DNA from 2 places in the Streptomyces sp. NBC_00259 genome. Region 2 is predicted to be linked to the other one. Evidence: riboswitches for the same ligand, from Rfam matches in the RefSeq annotation. Region 2 holds a riboswitch; the other holds the start of a gene.
The links. A riboswitch is a leader RNA that binds a small molecule or an ion and turns the genes downstream of it on or off. The one in region 2 is predicted to bind cyclic di-AMP.

Region 1: another riboswitch for cyclic di-AMP. It lies ahead of OG766_RS04335 (C40 family peptidase); the one in region 2 lies ahead of OG766_RS21640 (C40 family peptidase).

What each region holds. Positions count from the first base shown of each region.
Region 1 covers NZ_CP108080.1:982,535-985,932, reverse strand. The annotation lists gene OG766_RS04345 (helix-turn-helix domain-containing protein) at 1-554, opposite strand, end outside; gene OG766_RS04340 (ATP-binding protein) at 848-1,351, shown strand; gene OG766_RS04335 (C40 family peptidase) at 1,481-1,957, opposite strand; cyclic di-AMP (ydaO/yuaA leader) riboswitch at 1,961-2,133, opposite strand; gene OG766_RS04330 (hypothetical protein) at 2,479-2,784, opposite strand; gene OG766_RS04325 (ATP-dependent Clp protease proteolytic subunit) at 2,792-3,398, opposite strand, start outside.
Region 2 covers NZ_CP108080.1:4,751,827-4,755,224, forward strand. The annotation lists partial or broken gene OG766_RS21635 (MFS transporter) at 1-265, opposite strand, end outside; gene OG766_RS21640 (C40 family peptidase) at 437-1,609, opposite strand; cyclic di-AMP (ydaO/yuaA leader) riboswitch at 1,608-1,776, opposite strand; gene pcrA (DNA helicase PcrA) at 1,985-3,398, shown strand, end outside.

The DNA of each region.
Region 1 (3,398 bases), 3.8 Mb from region 2:
CGGCCGCCCACCTGCCGCCGCAGCACCGCCTCGTCCAGCACCGCGCTGAAGCTCAGCGGCCGCTCCGCACGGAGCACTTGCTGACGGGCGATGCGCACCTCCACCAGCGAGTCCACCGTGGCCGTCGGCGCTCCTTCGAGCGCGGAAAGGGTCACCGCCCGTGCGTAGTCGGCGGTCTGCAGCAGTCCGGGCACCACCGAGGTCTCCAGCGTCCGCGCCGTACTCGCCTGGGACTCCAGGCTGATGAAGTCCCGGTACTGGGGAGGGATCACCCCGCGGTAGGCGTGCCACCAGCCCGTGCCCCCGCCGTCCGCCGTGCCCGCCAGCGTCCCCAGCAGCTCCCGCAGCCGCGGATCGGCCACCCCGTAGGCGTCGAGCAACCGGGCCACATCGGCGGGCTTCACCCCGCTCGCACCGGTCTCGATGCGGCTCACCTTCGACTGGTGCCAACCCGCCAGGCGTGCCGCCTCCCGGCTGGTGAGGCCCGCGTCCAGCCGCAGGCCGCGCAGTTCCTCACCGAGCTTGCGGCGGCGCACCGCGGGACCGTGCCGCATTCCGTCCCCTCCTCCGTTCCTCCTTCGGTCGTCGAGTGACCGGCGTACGACCGGCGCGTGAGCGGCCGGCGCAGCGCAAGTCTGCGCCCAAATACGTTCTCGCGTCGCAGAGTTCACCGCTTTGAGCGACAGATATATGCATATCAAGGTGGATCGGCACCAACAGGGGCGGCACAGTGGCACTCTGACGGCTAGCGCACACTCTGGCGCACAGCGCAGTCCGAGGCTGTTCCGGCACCGCATCCGCTGCGTGCCGCGCTCCCGCAGCCCCGGTGGGAAAGGGACAGCTCGCCATGGCCGACCATCAGGAAGCCTCCATCACCCTGCCGAGCGATCCCGCCTCGGTCCCCGCCGCGCGGAGATACGTCTCCGAGGTCCTCACCGAGTGGGGGCTGCCGAGGGAGGACGACGCGGCCGACACGGTCCGTCTCATCGTCTCCGAACTGGCCACCAACGCCGTTCAGCACACCTTCGGACAGTCACCCACCTTCACGGTCGACGTCCGTCTCGAGCGCGACGAACAGCTGTGCGTCGGTGTGACCGACAGCCATCCGCGCTGGCCGCAGCGGCTGCCCGCGGCGGTGCAGCAGGACAACGGCCGCGGCATGGTGATCATCCGCTGGCTCGCCGCCGAGTGCGGGGGCAGGCTGCACGTCAGCCCTACCCCGGAAGGCGGCAAGACCGTCTGGATCGCCATGCCCTGGAGCCCCGCGCCGGCCGTCGTCCGCACCGAGCGCGGGGCGGTCCCGTCGGGCGGGCTCCCCGGCGACCCCGCTCCACAGGGGCACCGGCCCTGAGCCCTCCACGGCATCCCGCCGTTGCGTACGCGTACGGACGCCTGCGGACGCGTACCGGCCGCGCCGTGGAGGGCCGTGACCGCTCCTCTCGTCCCTCGGGGCCCCGGACGGTGCCGGGGCCCGGACAACTCAGCGCACGCGCCCGTAGCGCACGCTCTTGGACCAGATCTTGCTCAGCTTCACCACGGAACCGGTCTTCGGCGAGTGCCAGATCCTGCCGCCTCCCGCGTAGATGCCGACGTGGTACACGTATCCGCGGGCCTGGAAGAAGACCAGGTCACCGCGCTGCCGTTGGGAAGCGCGGATATGACGGGTCCGGTTGTACTGCTGCTGGGCCGTGCGCGGCAGCTTCTTGCCGGCCTTCTTGTACGCGTAGAGCGTCAGTCCCGAACAGTCGAAGCGATGCGGCCCCGTGGCCCCGTAGCGGTACGGAGAGCCCTTCTTCGACGCGGCCACGTTGAGTGCCTTCGTCGCGTGTGCCGCGGTGGCATGGGCCTCGGGCGCGCCGCCCGGCAGGACCAGCGAGCCGCCGACGGCCGCGATCGTGAGTGCCGAGACGGCACCCGTCCGGGACAACAGGGACGGGAGATGTGTCTGCGCAGACATGCGCAACCCTTCGTCAGCCGCCTGTGAAGGATGACCTGTCGGGTTCGGACCGGCGAAGACGCCCGGCCGCGTACGCGGCTTCACCCCAAGGACCGGCCATGATGTGCGGCCGGCCCGTACTGCTCGGGTCCTCCACTCCTGCCGAAGCCCTCATGTCGACCAGGCATCCGGTGCGGCGGCAGGACTCGGCGTCCGCCCGGACCGCCCCGCCGCGGTGGCGGGGGCTTGTCGTCCCAGGGATCTTGACCCACGAACTGCCGGATTTCCTCTTAGAAACGGCGTTTTGTGAGGCTCCTCACCAATGACCTATTCGAGTGGACAGAGCCGTTTGGCGGACAGTGCGTCGCCCGGTGACGAGCGCTGTACCAGCGTCGGAACGGGCCGTTGCGCCAGTCGGCTCAGCCCACGGCGCAACTTGCCCGGTGCATATCGTGCAGCCGCGACTGGTCCGGATGGGCGACACCCACTCGTACGCCTCCGGCGTGCCGCGAGGTGCGCGGTGGCCGTCGGGCGGCGGACCGTCAACTCGGCGACTCCGGAGGTACGGTGATTCTCGACGCCCTGCGCTCCCCGTCCAACACCCGCAGCGCACGGGCCAATGTCGGTGCGTGCAGCTCGCTCTCACCGCGCATGTGCATGACCGTCAGCGCGTCCCGGAGCGCCGTGGCCCGTACGACGAGCGCCTGGGCGGCACGAAGCGCGCCGTAGGTGTGCGTGCCACGCGCCGGGTTGATCCTTCCCAGCTGATCGACGACTTCGAGATAGCTGTCGATGAACTCACTTTCGGCACGCGTCAGTGCGGGGAGCGGCGGCAGTTCGGGCACCACGGCCGGTTCACCGGCCGTGGAGGGAAGTCGCGGACGTCTTCCGGTTCTTGACGATGTGATCGATCAGCCCGTATTCCTTGGCGCCCGGGGCGTCGAAGACCTTGTCACGCTCGATGTCCTCGGCGATGCGCTCGGCGCTCCGACCGGTGTGGCGTACGAGCACGGCGGCCATCAGCTCCCGCAGCCGCAGCAACTCCTGAGCCTGGAGATCGAGATCGGTCGGCTGTCCCTGCACCGGCTCCGCCAGGGAAGGCTGCTGGACGACGATCCGGGCACCGGGCAGGGCGATCCGCTTGCCGGGGGCGCCTGCCGCCAGCAGCACCGCGGCCGTCGAGGCGGCCCGGCCCAGACAGGTCGTGGCGATGTCGCAGGTCACCACCTGCATCGTGTCGTAAATGGCGGTCATCGCGCTGAGGGAACCGCCGGGGGAGTTGATGTAGAGCGCGATGTCCTGGTCCGGGGCGGCGTACTCGAGGTGCAGGAGCTGCGCGATGACGTCGTTGGCCGAGGTGTCGTCGACCGGTGCGCCGAGGAACACGATCCGCTCGGCGAGGAGCTTCGCGTACGGATCGAGGGTGCGGAGCCCTGCGCTGGTGCGCTCCGTGAACTCCGGC
Region 2 (3,398 bases):
CGAGCAGGACCGCCCTTGCGAGGTCCGTGACGACCATCATCAGCTTGCGCCGGCAGCGGTCCACCACGACCCCGGCCATGAGACCGAAGAGCAGATACGGAACCCAGCGGGCGGCGTTGACGATGCCGACCTCCGTGGCGGATGCGCTCAGGGCCACGGCGGCGAGGATCTGCAGGGCCAGCCCGGTGACCTGAGAACCGAAGGCAGACACAGCCGAGGCGGTCCAGAAGCGTACGTACCCAGGAACGTCCACCAGGCGCGGCATGACCGGACCGTACCAGGAAGATCACCGATGGACGATGTCGGACCAGGTCACCCAACGACGGCATCCACCCGCGAGAGCGGACTTCTCATCGCCCTGTCCAACCGGACAAGCCGCGGACAGAACGATGAGAAACGGCCAACTCACATGCGGACCTGCAACCGCGTCCACCGGCTACGCGGGGCGGATGCTCCCGTAGATCGGCATGTAGTAGATCGACTCCTCGCGGACGTTCGCACCCGGCTTCGGGGCGTGGATCATCTTGCCGTCGCCGATGTAGATGCCGACGTGGCTGATGTCGTCGTAGAAGAAGACCAGGTCCCCGGGGAGCAGGTCCGCCGTCGCCACGCTCTGTCCGGCCTTCACCTGGTCCCAGGTGGTACGGGGCAGATCGACGCCCGCGGCCTTCCAGGCGGCCTGGGTGAGCCCGGAGCAGTCGAAGGAGCTCGGGCCGGTCGCGCCCCAGACGTACGGCTTGCCGATCTGGGCGCGCGCGAAGGACAGGACCTTCTCGGCCTTGGCGGCGTACGCGCCGCCGGCGGTGCCGGTGCCCGTGCCGGTGCCGGATCCCGTGTCCGAGCCCGCGCCCGTACCGGAACCGCTCTGCTCCTGCTGCTCACGCTCCTGGCGCTGCCGCTCGGCCTCGGCCTCCGCTTCCGCCTTGGCTCTCGCCTCGGCCTTGCGACGGGCCTCTTCCTCGCGCTTGCGCTCCAGTTCCGCGAGCCGCGCCTTCTCCTCGGCGGTCAGCTGCGAGAGCAGCTCACGCGCCTCGGCGAGCTTCGTCTGGACGGTCTGCTTGCTGGTGCGCAGCGACTGCTGCGAGGCCGTCAGCGACTCCAGGCTCTTGGTGGCCTGCGCTCGCTGCTTCGCCGCCGCGGCCTGTTCGGCCTCGAACTCGGTGATGGTGCTGCGCTGCTGCTCGGTCAGCCGGTCCATGAGCTGTGACTGCTCGAAGTAGGCCTGCGGGCTGTCGGCGAAGAGCAGCGCGGCGGTCGGGGTGACCGCGCCGGTGCGGTACTGCGCGGCCGCGTAGCTGCCGAGAGCGCGGCGGGACTCGTTGAGGGAGTCCGTGCGCTTGGCGACGTCGTCGAGGATCCGGTCCACCGTGCGGCGCTGCTTCGCGGTGGACTCCTTGGCCCTGTTGTACTCCTGGGTCGCGGAACCCGCCTGCCGGTAGAGGTCGTCGACCTTCTTCTGGACCTCGTCGATGCTGGGCTTCGGGTCGGCTGTCGCGCTCTGTGCCGAGAGGAGCGAGACGCTCGCTATGGCGGCCGTCGTCAACCCGACGGCGGGGGAGTTGGTGCGTGTACGGCTGCGCGGCTTGCGGTGCGACGCCAAGGCCGGCATCTCCTTCCGTGGACCGCCTACCGGGTTAGCTGTCGGGTTCGGACGGAACGGAAGGCTGTCCTACGGGCCGAGAGAAACGCGGCCCGATTCACCCCAGTTATGCACAAATGGTGGGTCCCCGGTTCCGAACTCCCGCGAGGGAAGCACGGATTCGGCGTGGCGACCCGGTTGGCGTGGTTCGCCGATGGGGGTACGGGCTGCCTGGGCGAGCACGCTAGCCAAAGTGTGGTGCTGCTGTGAAGGCGGATGTTCGATATGCCCGATACATTTTCGTTACCTTAGCGCTGTGTGCTCCGATGTGACCGTGTGTGTTCGTGGCGAGTGTGGTGAAGGCGGCGGCGGGCTGTCAGTGGAGCGGCCTAGACTCGTAGAGCGATGAGCAGCCTCTTTGACGACAGCTTCCTGGCGGACCTCCAGCGCACCTCGGCCTCGGAGGGGCCCCCGCCCCCCGAGCACGACGAGCACGCGCCCCACGAGGAGGTCCCGCACGACCTCTTCGAGGGCACGTTCGACGTGCCTCCGTCCGGGGGCGCGTACTACAGAGACGGCGCTCCGCGCCCCGTCGTGGACCCGGCTGCGCTGCTCGAAGGGCTGAACGAGCAGCAGCGCGCCGCCGTCGTGCACACGGGCTCGCCGCTGCTCATCGTGGCCGGCGCGGGCTCCGGCAAGACCCGGGTGCTGACCCACCGGATCGCCCATCTGCTGGCGACCCGCAATGTCCACCCCGGCCAGATACTGGCGATCACGTTCACGAACAAGGCCGCGGGCGAGATGAAGGAGCGCGTCGAGCATCTCGTCGGCCCGCGCGCCAACGCCATGTGGGTCTCCACCTTCCACAGCGCCTGCGTGCGCATCCTGCGCCGCGAGAGCAAGAAGCTCGGCTTCACGTCGTCGTTCTCGATCTACGACGCCGCCGACTCCAAGCGGCTCATGGCCCTGGTCTGCCGTGATCTCGACCTGGACCCGAAGAAGTTCCCGCCGAAGTCCTTCAGCGCCAAGGTCTCGAACCTGAAGAACGAGCTGATCGACGAGGAGACCTTCGCCGACCAGGCCGCCGACGGTTTCGAGAAGTCGCTCGCCGAGGCCTACCGGATGTACCAGTCGCGGCTGCGCGAGGCCAACGCGCTGGACTTCGACGACATCATCATGACCACGGTCCATCTGCTCCAGGCGTTCCCGGACGTCGCCGAGCACTACCGGCGCCGCTTCCGCCACGTCCTGGTCGACGAGTACCAGGACACCAACCACGCCCAGTACACGCTGGTGCGCGAGCTGGTGGGGGAGGGGTACGAGGACCTGGCCCCGGCCGAGCTGTGCGTCGTCGGCGACGCCGACCAGTCGATCTACGCCTTCCGCGGCGCCACGATCCGCAACATCCTCCAGTTCGAGGAGGACTACCCGGACGCGACCACGATCCTGCTCGAGCAGAACTACCGCTCGACCCAGACCATCCTCTCCGCCGCCAACGCCGTCATCGAGCGCAACGAGAGCCGCCGTCCCAAGAACCTGTGGACGAATGCCGGTGCCGGAGCGCAGATCGCCGGCTATGTCGCGGACACCGAGCACGACGAGGCGCAGTTCGTCGCCGACGAGATCGACCGGCTGACGGACGCGGGCGAGGCCAAGGCCGGCGATGTCGCCGTCTTCTACCGGACGAACGCCCAGTCCCGTGTCTTCGAAGAGATCTTCATCCGCGTCGGCCTGCCCTACAAGGTCGTCGGCGGCGTGCGCTTCTACGAGCGCAAGGAGGTCCGGGACGTCCTGGCGTATCTGCGGGTCCTCGCCAACC